DNA from 2 places in the Vibrio metoecus genome. Region 2 is predicted to be linked to the other one. Evidence: riboswitches for the same ligand, from Rfam matches in the RefSeq annotation. Region 2 holds a riboswitch; the other holds the start of a gene.
What was found. A riboswitch is a leader RNA that binds a small molecule or an ion and turns the genes downstream of it on or off. The one in region 2 is predicted to bind lysine.

Region 1 (8,281 bases), 760 kb from region 2:
CGAGAATATGTATAAACAGAACGACCAAAAAGTTGAACTTGCTAAGCAGTCAACGCACAAAGGTCAGTAATTCTTAGTTAAAACGTGATTTTAAAAGCCAATGGGTAACGCTATCCATTGGCTTTTTCACTTTTAAGATGACTGTTTTTTTATCCAGTATTCGCTTGCACTTTGTTCACGCTATGTAATACTTGCTGCACTTCGTTTAGCAAAGAGCAAATCAGATGGACAAAATCGAAGTACGCGGCGCTCGTACCCACAACCTCAAAAATATCAACCTGACCATTCCACGTGACAAACTGATTGTCATCACTGGCCTTTCTGGCTCAGGTAAGTCATCTCTGGCTTTTGATACGTTATACGCAGAAGGGCAACGACGTTATGTCGAGTCCCTTTCAGCTTACGCGCGTCAATTCCTTTCCCTAATGGAAAAGCCGGATGTTGACCACATTGAAGGGTTGTCGCCCGCGATTTCGATTGAGCAAAAGTCCACTTCGCATAACCCACGCTCCACCGTCGGTACGATCACAGAAGTGTATGACTATTTACGTCTGCTTTATGCCCGAGTCGGCGAGCCACGTTGCCCTGAGCACCAAGTGCCACTCAAAGCACAAACGGTAAGCCAAATGGTCGATAAGGTTTTGGAGTTACCCGAAGGCAGCAAAATGATGCTGCTGGCCACCATAGTCAAAGAGCGTAAAGGCGAACACGTTAAGACATTGGAAAACTTAGCGGCTCAAGGATTTATTCGTGCACGGATCGATGGTGAAACTTGTGACCTGACCGATCCACCGAAGCTTGAGCTGCACAAAAAGCACACCATTGAAGTGATTGTCGACCGTTTCAAAGTGCGCAGTGATCTACAGCAGCGCTTGGCCGAGTCCTTTGAAACAGCCTTAGAACTTTCCGGCGGGATCGTGGTGGTAGCGCCTATGGAGGGTGAAGGCGAAGAGCAGATTTTCTCGGCTAACTTTGCTTGTCCACATTGTGGCTACAGCATGCGCGAGCTTGAGCCACGCCTATTCTCTTTCAACAACCCAGCCGGTGCTTGCCCAACCTGTGACGGCCTAGGAGTACAACAGTATTTCGATCCAGATCGAGTGATCCAAGATGCCAACTTAAGTTTGGCGCAAGGGGCAATTCGTGGCTGGGATCAAAAGAACTTTTATTATTTCCAGATGCTGACTGCGCTGGCTGAGCACTACGACTTTGACCTGCACACGCCCTTCAATAAGCTGAGTAAAAAGATTCAGGACATCATCCTACACGGCTCTGGTCGTACCGAGATTGAATTTAAGTACATCAATGATCGCGGAGATATCCGCCTCAAAAAACATGCTTTTGAAGGCATTTTGCATAATCTAGAGCGCCGTTATCGCGATACTGAATCCAATTCTGTGCGTGAAGATCTCGCGAAATACATCTCCAACAAACCTTGTGGTAGCTGTGATGGCACACGTTTGAAAATTGAAGCGCGCAATGTGTTTATCAATGATACTGCGCTGCCGACCATTGTTGAGCTGAGTATTGCCGATGCGCTGACGTTTTTCCAAGAGCTGAAACTCGAAGGCCAACGTGCACAAATCGCTGAAAAAGTGATGAAAGAGATCAATGATCGCCTGCAATTTTTGGTCAATGTGGGCCTCAACTACTTAAACTTGTCACGCAGCGCCGAAACCCTCTCCGGTGGTGAAGCACAGCGCATTCGATTAGCAAGCCAGATCGGTGCAGGGTTAGTTGGAGTGATGTATGTCCTTGATGAACCCTCGATCGGTCTCCACCAACGTGACAACGAACGTTTGCTGCAAACCCTGACCCACTTACGCAATCTCGGTAATACCGTTTTAGTGGTTGAGCATGATGAAGATGCGATTCGTATGGCGGATCATGTGATCGACATCGGCCCAGGTGCAGGAGTGCACGGCGGCATGGTAGTTGCCGAAGGTAATGTCGATGAAATCATTGCCAACCCGAACTCATTAACTGGCCAGTATCTCAGTGGTGTGAAAAAAATTGCCGTACCGACTGAGCGAACACCACGCGATAAGAACAAAACCGTTGAACTGAAAGGCGCGGTAGGGAATAACCTGAAGAATGTCGATTTATCGATCCCTGTCGGTCTGTTTACCTGTGTGACAGGCGTTTCGGGCTCCGGTAAATCAACCCTGATCAATGACACCTTCTTTAAGATCGCACATACCGCACTCAATGGTGCCACGACCGCCACGCCAGCACCTTATCGTGCGATCCAAGGCCTAGAGCACTTTGACAAAGTGATCGATATTGATCAGAGCCCAATTGGGCGCACCCCACGTTCCAACCCCGCGACTTACACGGGCATCTTTACCCCGATCCGTGAATTATTTGCCGGAACGCAAGAGTCACGCTCTCGTGGTTATCAGCCAGGTCGCTTTAGCTTCAACGTGCGTGGTGGGCGCTGTGAAGCATGTCAAGGTGATGGTGTGATCAAAGTTGAAATGCACTTCTTACCGGATGTGTATGTTCCGTGTGATGTCTGTAAAGGCAAGCGCTATAACCGTGAGACACTGGAAGTTCGTTACAAAGGTCGCACCATTGATGAAGTGCTTGAGATGACCGTAGAAGATGCGCGAGCATTCTTTGACCCAGTTCCAGTGATTGCGCGTAAACTGCAAACACTGATGGATGTCGGGCTGTCTTATGTTCGTCTCGGTCAATCCGCAACAACCCTCTCCGGTGGTGAAGCGCAGCGGGTGAAACTAGCGCGCGAGCTTTCCAAACGCGATACCGGCAAAACCTTGTATATTTTGGATGAGCCAACCACAGGGCTACACTTCCACGATATTCAACAACTGCTTACTGTACTGCATCGCCTACGTAATCATGGCAACACGGTCGTGGTGATCGAACATAACTTGGATGTGATCAAAACTGCAGACTGGATCATCGACTTAGGCCCAGAAGGTGGTCAAGGTGGCGGCCTTATTATTGCAGAGGGAACTCCAGAAGATGTGGCGCAGATCGAAGCTTCACACACAGCACGCTTCCTCAAGCCTTTGTTGAATTAGAAAAAAAGGCTAAAGTATCGAAACCAGCGAACTCTGCGCTGGTTTCGTTTTTTTAAGGTGAGCTGCATGGCAACGTTGCTATTAAGTGGAACCCGGTTAGAGCCTCACGCGCCGAGCATTCCTCTCAATAAACCATTTCTTTTCTCATTAGCAATTTTGTACCTCGTTGCTATGCATTTCTTCATGCCCAACCCAGGCGGAGCTGGGCTCGCTCTCTCCTTTAACAATACCACGTGGATCGCCCTGAGCATCACACTTGCAGTGGGTCTGTATCAGCTTGCCAATAATCAAGCCCTGCGTTATTCAAAACTCACCATTGGTCTTTGGATCAGTTGTACTTTGCTGACCCTACCACTGGTGTATGCGAATGCAGATTGGCTCAATGCGACAAGTCGATTGATTGGCTTGTGGGCAGGGTTCAGCTTGTTTGTGATGTTGCAACAATTTCGGTTTAGCAATAAACATAAACAACGTTTATTGTGGTTCATTCTGCTGGCCACAGTAATCGAGGCCATTATTGGTCTTATCCAATATTTTTGGTTAGAACCGGGAAATCCGTTTGGGTATGACACCCTCGCCAACCGTCCTTATGGTATTTTTCAACAACCGAATGTCATGGCAAGTTTTCTTGCCACTGGATTAGTGCTTTCTGGTTATTTACTGGCAAGACAACCAGAAAAATATGATTCTCCCTTAAGTAAAATTGGCCTTCTTTATCTCACTCCACTGCTTACCGCCCCTCTTTTGGTGGTGCTTGCGTCACGCACAGGATGGATAGCCAGCTTACTTAGCATTATTCTCGTTGCGCCATATCTTCGTCGATTTGCATCACGCCAACGCTTTAGCCTCTGGTTGTTAGCCATTGTGATTGGTGTCTGCGCCGGATTTGCAGCGATGTATAGTCAAGAAACCTCTGGGTTTGTGGCCAATAAAGCCGATCTCGAAAGCCCACGCCGCTACACTTTTCCACAAGCGGTTGACATGATCATCGAGAAACCCTTTACCGGTTATGGCTACGGTAAATTTGAAGCGCAATATTTACTTTATACCGCTCGTCAACATCAGTTGAATAACACCTATCCCGCTGGACTTACGGCGATGGATCATCCGCATAATGAGATCTTGTACTGGGGGGTTGAAGGCGGTTTACTGCCCGTGTTGGGAATTTTACTTGCCGCTTGCTTCTGCGCTTTGCGCATCTATGCCGCCAAACGAGGTACACGTTTAGCCATGCTGGCGCTATTCGTTCCTATCACGTTGCATGCTCAATTGGAGTATCCGTTTTACCACTCAGCCATTCACTGGATCACTTTTATTATTTTGATCTACTGGGTCGATCAGCGGGTTGCACGTTATCGCATCGTCCGTTTCAGTGGGCTGAGTAAATCCCTACTACGTATTACCAGTTTGGTATTACCGATTGTGACCAGTTTGTATATGGGCACAGCTTTACACACCAATTATGTACTCACTCAGTTTGAGAAATCGAAGCCGAGAGATCCCGAATTACTCAAACAAGTTACCAATCCCTTGGTATGGCAAGATCGATTTGATTGGGACATCTACAGCACCTACCTAGAACTCGGACTGTATGAACAAAAAGCAGAACTGATCCAACCGTATGTGGATTGGTCATTGCAGGTGATTCAACACAAGCCACGCCCAGCCTTCTATACCAACCTAATTTTAGCCTACCAAGGCTTGGGCGATGCGAGTCGCGCGCAGCAAATTCGCACTGAAGCGGAATTTCTGTTCCCCAATCAGGACTTCAGCACCGTTCAATATCAAGCGCCCATCAAGGCGACAAGTACGGCATCCGGCGCAGAACAAGCCCCTTCTGCCGTAACCCCCTAATCTCAAATAGAAATCAGGGTGGCCTAAGCCACCCTGATTTCTATTTCACACCGCTTTGCATTAACGCAGTGACTCTTCCAGTGCACGTAAACATAACGCAATGTTTTCCGAGCGCGCACCGTAGCCCATTACGCCAATCCGCCACGCTTTGCCAGCTAATGCCCCGAGCCCTGCACCAATTTCCAAATTGTATTCATTGAGCAGGTGACTACGCACTTTCGCTTCATCAATGCCTTCCGGAACATAAATCGCGTTCAACTGCGGCAAACGATACGGCTCAGCTACCACAAACTTAAAGCCCAGTTGCTCTAAGCCTTGTTTGAGCTTGCCGTGCATCACACGATGGCGCTGCCACGCTTGCTCTAGCCCTTCTTGTTGCAACAGCAATAGTGCTTCGTGCAGAGCGTACAAGCTATTGACTGGTGCGGTGTGGTGATAGCTGCGCTTACCCGCCCCACTCCAATAACCTAATACCAAGCTCTGATCAAGGAACCAGCTTTGAATCGGTGCTTTTCGTGATTGAATCTTCTCAATTGCACGAGGTGAAAACGTCAACGGAGCCAAACCCGGCACACAAGAGAGACATTTTTGGCTGCCAGAATACACCGCATCCAGTTGCCACTCATCCACCAGCAGGGGAACGCCGCCGAGCGAGGTCACCGCATCAACAATCGTCAACAAACCATGCTGCTTCGCTAGAGCACCTAACGCTTGCGCATCACTTAAGGCTCCGGTTGACGTTTCTGCTTGTACAAAAGCCAGTATTTTCGCATCCGGATGCTCATCTATCGCGGCTTGCACTTGTTCAACGCTGATTGGGCAACCCCATTCATCATCAACCACCACAACTTCGGCCCCACAACGCACAGCGTTATCGCGCATCCGCTCACCAAACACGCCATTGCGACATACAATCACTTTATCGCCCGGCTCGATGAGGTTAACAAAACAGGCTTCCATCCCTGCACTGCCCGGCGCAGATACTGCAATGGTGAATTCATTTTCAGTTTGGAAAGCATATTTCAACAGCTGTTTTAGCTCATCCATCATGCCGATAAACAGAGGATCAAGATGACCGACTGTGGGGCGACTTAGCGCTTGTAACACTTGCGGAGAAATATCAGAAGGCCCGGGACCCATCAAAATCCGATGCGGGGGGATAAAACTGCGAATTGTCATAACGACTCCTTGTTGTGGCGACCAGAACCATCAGAGTAATGCAATTAAGTTGCAGCAACAATTCGACCTATGTCCAGAGTGTTAATCCTTGTCACACTAATGTCATTTTTATTTGCACTTTTGGAACATTTTGTCGTTGACAAGATTTCACCAACACCGTTCAATGTGTGAGCTATCTAGCAGAAGAGGAGCACTGCCCAGGCAGATGTTTTGTGGAGCCTCAACTCCAAAACAGAACATTCAGGGGGAGTAGTGCCGAGGTGAATTAAAGTTGCGGCTTTGGTTTATCGGTTGAATGGGCTGAATCCCTTCAACTGTCATCAGCTCGAATCTGATGAAGAGCTTCTGAGGGAAATCTTTCTATAGTCACTCCTCTATTTTGCTCTATTAAAAAACACTCTCTTCACAACATTGGACGTTGGGTTACCAACAACTCGTTTTTCAGGAAGTCTGGGAGAATTGCCGTGAGCACATTTAACGTCGCCAAATTTGGTGGTACTAGTGTCGCCAACTTTGAAGCCATGAGCCGTTGTTCGGCCATTATCGAAAACAATCCACAAACACGCTTAGTAGTCAGCAGCGCCTGCTCTGGGGTGACCAATTTATTGGTCGAACTCGCCAATGGCGTGGCCTCAGCGGAACGTCGCCAAGCGATTTTGCAACAACTGGCTGATATCCATTATGTGATTATCGACCAGCTCGCCGATCCGACACGCGTCGAAAAAGAAGTCAAAGCCGTGCTAGATTCTGTGGCGAGTGCTGCAGAAGCCGCCTCATTTCAATCGAGCAAGAAATTGACCGACCACTTAGTGGCGTGCGGTGAGCTGATTTCTACTTATATCTTGGCTCAACTGATGCGTGAGCGTGGTGTTGATGCGGTACGTTTTGATATCCGCGAAGTGCTACGTACGGATGACCACTACGGTCGTGCCGAGCCACAACTGGCAGAAATCGCTCAGTTGGCCAAAGAAAAACTGGTTCCATTGTGTGAACAGTATGTGGTGGTGACTCAAGGCTTTATCGGCTCTGATGCCCAAGGCAATACAACGACCTTAGGCCGCGGTGGCAGTGATTATTCAGCAGCTTTGATTGCCGAAGCCGTGCAAGCTTGTGGCTTGGAAATTTGGACAGACGTGCCGGGGATCTACAGTACCGATCCACGTATCGCGCCAAAAGCAGCGCCGATTCCTGAGATAAGCTTTAGCGAAGCCTCAGAAATGGCCAATTTTGGTGCCAAAATACTGCATCCATCCACATTGCTTCCAGCCGTGCGTCATGGCATTCCGGTGTTTGTTGGTTCTTCAAAAGAACCAGAAAAAGGCGGCACTTGGATCCGTAAACAAGTCGAAAGCGCGCCACTGTATCGCGCACTTGCACTACGCTGTAATCAAACCATGGTGACACTGCGTAGCGCGCAGATGTTCCATGCTTACGGTTTCCTCGCCAAAGTGTTCGAAATTCTCGCCAAGCATAAAATTTCGGTCGATCTCATCACCACATCAGAAATCAGCGTGTCACTGACACTGGATAAAACCGATACCTCAGGTGGTGCACCAGAATTGCCTGAAGCGGTGCGCACCGAGTTGGAAGAGCTGTGTACGGTAGAAGTCGAATACAACCTGTGTTTGATTGCTCTGATCGGCAACAAGATGAAAGAGAGCCGCGGCTACGCAAAACAAGTATTCAGCGTATTGGAAGATTACAACCTCCGTATGATTTGCTATGGCGCCAGCGCGCATAACCTCTGCTTCTTGCTGCATGAATCTGTCTCTAAGCAAGCGGTGCAGAAACTGCATAAAGAGCTGTTTGAGCAAGAATAAAACTCAAACTCACGAGATAAAAACTAAGAGGCCACATCATGTGGCCTCTTGTTATTGTGGATTACTGTTTTACTGATTAAGCATCGAGGTTCGGCGCTAGCCATTTTTCGGCTTCTTGCAAACTCCAACCTTTACGCTCAGCGTAGCTGTGCAGCTGATCTTGCTGGATCTGCGCGACCGCAAAATAGCGAGAATCAGGATGCGAGAAATACCAACCGGATACCGAAGCGCCCGGCCACATCGCATAGCTAGTGGTCAGTGACATGCCGATGGTCTCTTCAACATTCAGCATCTGCCACAAGGTCGCTTTTTCGGTGTGCTCTGGACAGGCAGGATAACCCGGTGCTGGTCGAATCCCCTGATAACGCTCTCGGATCAGCT
Region 2 (8,281 bases):
TTGCAATGAATGAAGATGAAGCATTGGCGTTAACTGGAGAGAGTGACCCTCTAGCGGCTTCTGATAAAACCTTGGATTGGGTTGACTTAGTGTTATGTACTGCAGGCCCAGTTGGTTTATTTATGGCCGGATATACAGAAGAATCAGCCAAGCGCGAAACCTCACTTCCATTATTACCTGGTTCGGTTGCGGAATTTAATCGCTATGAATTTAGCCGCCCTGCACGTAAAGACAGCTGTATAAACCCGATTCGTGTTTATTCACATATTTCACCGTACATGGGTGGGCCAGAGAAGATAAAAAATACCAATGGTGCGGGTGATGCAGCATTATCGGCCTTGTTACACGATATGGCTGCCAATAAATACCACAAAGAAAATGTACCTAACTCAAGTAAGCATCAACATGAGTTTTTAACCTATTCCTCTTTTTCTCAAGTGTGTAAATATTCAAATCGCGCCAGTTATGAGGTATTGGCTCAACATTCTCCACGTCTTTCTCGTGGTCTTCCCGAGCGGGAAGATAGCCTTGAAGAAGCTTATTGGGAAAGATAAAGATAATAAAAAGGCTCCTTTGGGAGCCTTTTTCATATTCGTTTGAAACGCTTAATTAAAGAGCAAACTCTTCGAGAGATTTACCTTCGTCGAGTGCTTTTTGAATGGCAGAAGGAGTACGGCCTTGACCTGTCCAAGTCTTTTCTTCACCGTTGGTGTCGATGTACTTGTATTTTGCAGGACGAGGAGCACGTTTGCCTTTTGCTTTCGTTTTTGTTTCACCAGATAGCGCAGAAATAAGCGCTTCTAGATCAATACCATCTTTAGCAATTTGCTCTGCAATCGCGGCTAATTTCGCTTCTTGTTCTGCACGAGCAGCAATTTCTTCTGCTTCGGCTTCTTTACGCTCTTCAACAACTGTAGTGAATTTATCTAAAGCTTCTTCAAGTTGCTCAATAGTCAGTTCGCGTGCATAAGCACGTAGGCTACGAATATTTAATAAAGTCTTAGTGATTTCCGACATTACCATTTCCTGTTCACAATTTGGATAACGAGTTAATACTAAACCTAGCTTATTATACTGACAAGTTTTCGCTGCAAATATTAAGTCAAAATAGTAAGAAAGTAAAAATATAAAGTTTATTTATATTGGTATTTCCTAGTTTTTGGAAAATTTACACAAGGCATATAAAAGTAACTGCAGAAAACGTATCACACAGATAAATAATATTAGACCGATATATCAAGGTGTGAGAATTTTTTATGAAATAGGTATCAATAGTATGGTTGATTTGTGAGCTGTGCCACTTGTTTTTCTCACCTATACCTAGTTGCATTGATATTTTTGTTAAGTAAAATGTTTCTTACCTAATGCGAAAAGCGGGCTGAACTTGAACCAAATGAATTGGAATAGTGAGCTACGAGGTTTTCGCCGTAGAGGAGCGATTACGAAGAGTATCCACAATTAGGGTGATGCCTATGAGTTGTGAAGAAAGGCGTTGTCGCCGAAGTCAGTTTGCCCATCAAAGCAACTGGCTGGGGTTACATCAAATAGGTGTAACACTGCCATAGTCTATATTGTTGTTAAACTATGGAGCGCTACTGTAGGGTTGGGTGAAGTGTTCGCTTCCCTTTCGCTTAGTTCAACATAAATTAAGTTGACATGAAGTCACTTAGTTTGTCTGCAGTAGATCTCTAACCATTTTTTACTGGTTTAGGAAGATCATGAATTTAATCGATTTTGCTTCTTCGCCTTTCTCAGTTGTGCCACCTCTTGTGGCTTTGAGTCTGGCTATCATTACTCGCCGCGTATTACTTTCTCTCGGTGTGGGTATTTTCTTAGGTGCTTTATTGTTGGCCGACTATTCTGTTGGTCAAGCGTTGCAATATATTGCCACTCAAGTCGGTAGTGTGTTTGTAAAAGACGGGGCAATCAATGCTTGGAATATGAGTATTGTTGGCTTTTTACTGTTACTGGGCATGATGACTGCGCTACTGACATTGTCGGGCGGCACTCGCGCTTTTGCTCAGTGGGCACAGGTTCGAGTCAAAAGTAAACGAGGTTCGAAATTACTGGCAGCATTCTTAGGCGTATTCATTTTTGTTGACGATTATTTTAATAGCCTTGCTGTTGGTTCTATCGCCCGTCCGGTGACGGATCGCTTTTACGTTTCGCGTGCTAAGTTAGCCTATATTCTTGATTCCACGGCGGCACCGATGTGTGTGGTGATGCCCGCTTCAAGCTGGGGCGCGTATATCATGACCATTATCGGCGGTATTTTGGTTTCGCATGGTATTGAAGATTACTCCGCACTAGGTGCTTATCTACGCTTAGTGCCGATGAACTTCTACGCAATCTTTGCGTTGCTGATGGTATTTGCGGTGGTATGGTTCCAGATGGATATCGGCCAGATGCGCAAACATGAAATTGCTGCCTCTCAAGGTCGTGGTTTTGAAGAAGATCCAAGTACCGATGCGAAAGAAGCGCATGAGCTGAATGAAGAACTCGACATCCACGAAAGTGAAGGTGGTACTGTTTTAGATTTGGTTCTACCTATCGTCTTCCTTGTTGTTGCGACGATTAGCGCAATGATTTGGACTGGCGCGAGCGCATTAGCAGAAAGCGGTCAATCCTTTAATATTTTGGGGGCGTTTGAAAATACCAATGTAGGTACCTCATTGGTTTATGGCGGATTAGTTGGTCTGGCGATGGCCTTTGTCACCGTATTTCGTCAAAAATTGCCAACAGTTGAAATCGCAAAAACGTTGTGGACTGGCGCTAAATCGATGTTTGGTGCGATTCTGATCCTGATTTTTGCGTGGACGATTGGCTCTGTGATTGGTGACATGAAGACGGGGACTTACCTTTCATCATTAGTACAAGGGAATATTGGCCCACATTGGTTACCGGTCATTTTGTTCATCTTGTCAGGCGCAATGGCGTTTTCCACCGGCACATCATGGGGTACTTTTGGCATTATGCTGCCGATTGCCGGAGATATGGCGGGAGCCACCGATATTGCGCTGATGCTACCTATGCTCGGTGCGGTGCTTGCAGGTTCCGTTTTTGGTGACCACTGCTCACCGATTTCCGATACCACCATCCTGTCATCGACAGGCGCGCGTTGCCACCATATTGATCACGTCTCTACTCAGCTGCCATATGCGTTAGCCGTTGCTTTGGTTTCTGCATTGGGCTACGTAGTGTTAGGTATGTTTGGCTCACTGTGGTTAGCATTAGGTGCAACTTCTGTGGCTTTTGTGGCAGTGTGCTTTATCTTTGCTTTGCTTTCTAAGGCGAAAGTCAGTAAGCAAGTCTCCGCATAATTCATCGCGTGATCGATATATAGAAAAGAGGCCATTTGGCCTCTTTTTTCGGCTCAAACAAGGTGTCATGAAAAAATAACCAGAAAAGTATCAATTTGTGGTTGAAAAAAAAACTCAGCTTGGTTAGTGTGAAGGCAGTTATCAAAAAGATAGAAAGTAACTAAGTATGCGTAATTTCGTAATGAACATTCATCACCATCATCATCCCTAAGGTGTCTTTCGGGAGATGTACGCATACCCGGGGGACAGGAATCTCCCGGAGTTGAAATCAGAGCCACAAAAAGATTCTAACCCTCGGGAGACCAAACTCCCGAGGGTTTTTCGTTTTAAGCTTTGAAAAAATCATTAAATTCAACAAATTGCAAAGGAATAATGAGATGCAAACACAACGACTAAGAATCGCGGTACAGAAAAAAGGCCGCCTGAGCCAAGAGTGCCAAGAACTGCTGAAAAAATGTGGTGTGAAATTCAACATCATGGGCGAGCGCTTGGTGGTTCATTCACTGAATATGCCGATTGATCTGTTGTTGGTGCGTGACGATGATATTCCAGGACTGATCATGGATGGGGTGGTGGATTTGGGTTTTGTTGGTGAAAACGTGCTTGAAGAAACACGTTTAGATCGCCTAGCACTCAACCAACGTAACGAATTTATCACTCTTCGTCGTATGGACTTTGGTGGTTGCCGTCTGTCGATCGCGATCGAAAAAGATGCTGAGTATCGTGGCCCGCAAGATCTGAATGGTAAGCGTATTGCCACCACTTATCCGCAACTGCTCAAAGCTTACATGGATCGTCAAGGTGTGGATTTCAGCACCTGTATGTTGACGGGTTCGGTTGAAGTTGCCCCACGTGCGGGGTTAGCCGATGCGATTGCGGATCTGGTCTCCACTGGCGCAACCTTGGAAGCCAACGGTCTTAAAGAAGCGGAAGTGATCTTCGAATCCAAGGCCACTCTCATTCAACGCCCAGGGGCTTTTGCTGAAGATAAAGCGGCACTGATCGATAAGCTCCTCACTCGTATGCACGGCGTACAACAAGCCAAAGAATCCAAATACATCATGCTGCACGCACCGGTTGAGAAGCTGGCTCAAATCAAAACCTTGTTGCCCGGTGCGGAAGACCCAACAGTGCTCCCCTTGTCTGCCGACAAATCCAAAGTCGCGGTACACATGGTGAGCTCAGAAAATCTATTCTGGGAAACCATGGAGCAGCTCAAAGCTCTCGGTGCTAGCTCAATTCTGGTGTTACCGATTGAAAAAATGATGGAGTAAGGCGATGAGAACCGTGGTTTGGCAATCGTTGAGTGAAGCTCAGCAAGAATCGATTTTAGAACGTCCTGCGATTACGGAAGGAGCAAACATCACTGCCGCAGTTGCGCAGGTGATTGCGAAAGTGCGCAGTGAGGGTGATGCTGCCCTGTTTGAATTAACCGAAAAATTTGATCGCGTAAAACCCGCCTCACTGCGCGTATCTCGCGAAGAGATGGATGCCGCCGCTGCACGTTTGTCGGAAACGATGAAACAGGCACTAGAGCAGGCATACAACAACATCAGCAAATTCCACAAGGCGCAAAAAGCGCAGCCAATCAAAGTGGAAACCATGCCCGGAGTGGTGTGTGAGCAAGTGACTCGCCCGATCAATAAAGTGGGTCTGTATATTCCGGGTGGAAGCGCACCGCTACCATCAACCGTGCTAATGCTCGGTGTGCCTGCTCAAATCGCAGGTTGCCGTAAAGTCGTGCTCTGCTCACCACCGCCAATCGCTGATGAAATTCTCTACGTCGCTAAGCTGTGTAACATCGATGAGGTGTACAACTTAGGCGGCGGCCAAGCGATTGCTGCTATGGCCTATGGCACGGAAACGGTCACTAAAGTTGACAAAATCTTTGGCCCCGGTAACGCCTATGTGACAGAAGCAAAACGCCAAGTGAGTAACGATTTCCGCGGCGCAGCGATTGATATGCCAGCGGGCCCATCTGAAGTGTTGGTGATTGCCGATGAAACGGCGGATGCTGATTTTATCGCCGCCGATCTACTCAGTCAGGCAGAGCACGGCCCTGATTCTCAGGTGGTCCTGGTCACACCATCACCAGTGTTGGCCGATCAAGTGACTGATGCGGTACAACAGCAGCTTAAAGTGCTTTCGCGCGCCAGCATTGCTGAAAAAGCTTTGGCTTCCAGTCTGATTATTATTGCTGAATCACTCACCCAAGCGGTGTCCATTTCTAACTACTATGGCCCTGAGCACTTGATTGTGCAGACGCGCAACCCACGTGAACTGGTTCCACTGCTCGATAACGCAGGCTCCATTTTCCTTGGCGACTGGTCACCCGAATCGGTAGGTGATTACGCTTCTGGTACCAACCATGTGCTGCCAACTTACGGTTACACCCGCACCTATTCTAGCTTAGGTTTGGCCGATTTCAGCAAACGCATGACAGTGCAAGAACTGACCGCTGATGGTTTGCAATTGCTCGCGCCCACCGTAGTCACGATGGCAGAAGCGGAAGGGTTAGACGCGCATAAACGTGCGGTTACGATTCGAGTAGAAAAATTACAGAAGGCTCAATAAATTATGGAAAAACTGGCTCGTCAACAAATTCAGGCGTTAACCCCATACCTTTCTGCGCGTCGTATTGGTGGTAGTGGTGATGTTTGGCTCAATGCCAACGAATCGCCTTTCAATAACGAATACAAAACCGATTTTGCGCGCCTTAATCGTTACAGTGATTGCCAACCTAAGGCGATGATCCAAGCCTACGCCAATTACGCTGGAGTACAGCCGGAGCAAGTGCTGACTTCGCGCGGCGCGGATGAAGGGATTGAGCTTCTGATCCGTGCGTTTTGCGAACCCAATCAGGACGCGATTCTGTTTTGCCCTCCAACCTATGGCATGTACGCGATCAGTGCAGAAACCTTTGGTGTTGAGCGTAAAAAAGTGCCGTTGACTACTGATTGGCAACTCGATTTACCGAGCATCGAAGCCAATCTGGATCGCGTCAAATTGGTGTTTGTGTGTAGTCCAAACAACCCGACTGGAAACTTGGTCAAACGTGCCGACATCATCAAACTGCTGGAGATGACCCAAGATCGCGCGATTGTGGTGATGGATGAAGCCTACATCGATTTCTGCCCAGAGGCATCGACGGTTGATTTGCTCGCCCAATATCCGAACTTGGCGATTCTACGCACACTCTCTAAAGCTTTTGCTTTGGCGGGACTACGCTGTGGCTTCACGCTTGCCAATGCTGAACTCATCAATGTGTTGCTCAAAGTGATCGCGCCTTATCCGGTGCCGGTGCCGGTTGCCGAAATCGCGGTGCAAGCCTTATCACCTGCAGGTCTCGCGCGCGCCAAATACCAAGTATTGGATCTCGGCGCGAATCGAGCTTACCTACAAGTGGGGCTCTCTATGGTTCCGGGTGTGCAGGTCTTTGAAGGTTGGGGTAACTATCTATTAGTGAAATTCCCTGATGGCAATGCGCTATTTAAAGCAGCGTGGGAGCACGGCATTATTCTGCGTAACTCGCCGATTGAAAATTGTGTGCGTATCAGTGTTGGCAATCGCGAAGAGTGTGAAAAAACCGTCGCGTTTATTCGCAACTACTACCAGTAATTTTGTTTACAGCAGCTCGCAGCGCGGGCTGCTGATGAAAAGGACATTCTTGTGAGCAAACAACAAAAAATTCTTTTTATCGACCGCGACGGCACCTTAATTGTTGAGCCGCCAGTGGATTTTCAAGTCGACCGTTTGGACAAACTCAAACTTGAGCCTTATGTGATCCCAAGCCTGCTCAAGCTACAAGAGGCGGGCTATCGCTTAGTGATGGTAACTAATCAGGATGGTTTAGGCACTTCAAGCTACCCGCAAGCGGATTTCGATGCGCCGCATAACATGATGATGGACATTTTTGAATCGCAAGGCGTTAAGTTTGATGATGTGTTGATTTGCCCGCACTTTGAGCGTGATAACTGCTCGTGCCGCAAACCGAAACTTGGCTTGGTCAAAGAGTATCTACAAGGTGGCAAAGTCGATTTCAAATCATCAGCTGTGATTGGCGATCGCATGACCGATCTGCAACTGGCGGAAAATATGGCGATTCGCGGTATTCAATACCACCCGCAAACTATGGGTTGGCTGGATATCGTTAAAGATCTCACCACCAAGCCACGTGTTGCCCAAGTGGTGCGTAAAACCAAAGAGACCGATATTCAGGTTCTAGTCAATCTTGACCAAACTGGCGGTAATCAGATTGAAACTGGATTGGGCTTTTTTGATCACATGCTGGATCAAATCGCAACCCACGGCGGTTTCCAACTGCAACTGAAAGTGGTGGGCGATCTGCACATTGATGATCACCACACGGTGGAAGATACTGCCTTGGCACTGGGGCAAGCGCTGCGTGAAGCACTGGGTGACAAACGTGGTATTGGACGCTTTGGTTTCACATTGCCCATGGATGAGTGTTTGGCACAGTGCGCGTTGGATCTATCGGGCCGCCCGTATCTGAAATTTGATGCGAGCTTTAGCCGCCCGCAAGTGGGCGATCTCTCGACTGAGATGGTGTATCACTTCTTTCGCTCATTGACCGATACCTTGGCGTGTACTCTGCACCTTTCATCCAGTGGCGATAACGATCATCACATCATTGAGAGCCTGTTTAAAGCGTTTGGTCGCACGCTGCGTCAAGCAATCACGGTGCAAGGTAACGATCTGCCGAGCAGTAAAGGGGTGCTCTGATGACTCAAAATGTGGTGATTATTGATACTGGCTGCGCCAATATCTCCTCGGTCAAATTTGCCATTGAGCGATTAGGTTATGCGGTGACGATTTCGCGCGATCCGCAAGTGGTACTCGCGGCAGATAAACTGTTTCTGCCCGGAGTTGGCACCGCGAGCGAAGCGATGAAAAACCTCACTGAGCGTGATTTGATCGAGCTAGTGAAACGGGTTGAAAAA

Region 1: linked by a shared signal. The riboswitch ahead of lysC (lysine-sensitive aspartokinase 3) and the one ahead of EPB59_RS07335 (Na+/H+ antiporter NhaC family protein) in region 2 are both predicted to bind lysine.

Annotation. Positions count from the first base shown of each region.
Region 1 is NZ_CP035686.1:2,386,071-2,394,351, forward strand. Features, by position in the region: gene galU (UTP--glucose-1-phosphate uridylyltransferase GalU) at 1-70, shown strand, start outside; gene uvrA (excinuclease ABC subunit UvrA) at 225-3,047, shown strand; gene EPB59_RS10835 (PglL family O-oligosaccharyltransferase) at 3,114-4,901, shown strand; gene EPB59_RS10840 (pyridoxal-phosphate-dependent aminotransferase family protein) at 4,962-6,080, opposite strand; lysine riboswitch at 6,256-6,433, shown strand; gene lysC (lysine-sensitive aspartokinase 3) at 6,545-7,900, shown strand; gene metH (methionine synthase) at 7,977-8,281, opposite strand, start outside.
Region 2 is NZ_CP035686.1:1,623,451-1,631,731, reverse strand. Features, by position in the region: gene EPB59_RS07345 (inosine/guanosine kinase) at 1-554, shown strand, start outside; gene EPB59_RS07340 (H-NS family nucleoid-associated regulatory protein) at 610-1,017, opposite strand; lysine riboswitch at 1,421-1,603, shown strand; gene EPB59_RS07335 (Na+/H+ antiporter NhaC family protein) at 1,719-3,320, shown strand; His leader region at 3,510-3,642, shown strand; gene hisG (ATP phosphoribosyltransferase) at 3,698-4,594, shown strand; gene hisD (histidinol dehydrogenase) at 4,599-5,894, shown strand; gene hisC (histidinol-phosphate transaminase) at 5,898-6,938, shown strand; gene hisB (bifunctional histidinol-phosphatase/imidazoleglycerol-phosphate dehydratase HisB) at 6,990-8,063, shown strand; gene hisH (imidazole glycerol phosphate synthase subunit HisH) at 8,063-8,281, shown strand, end outside.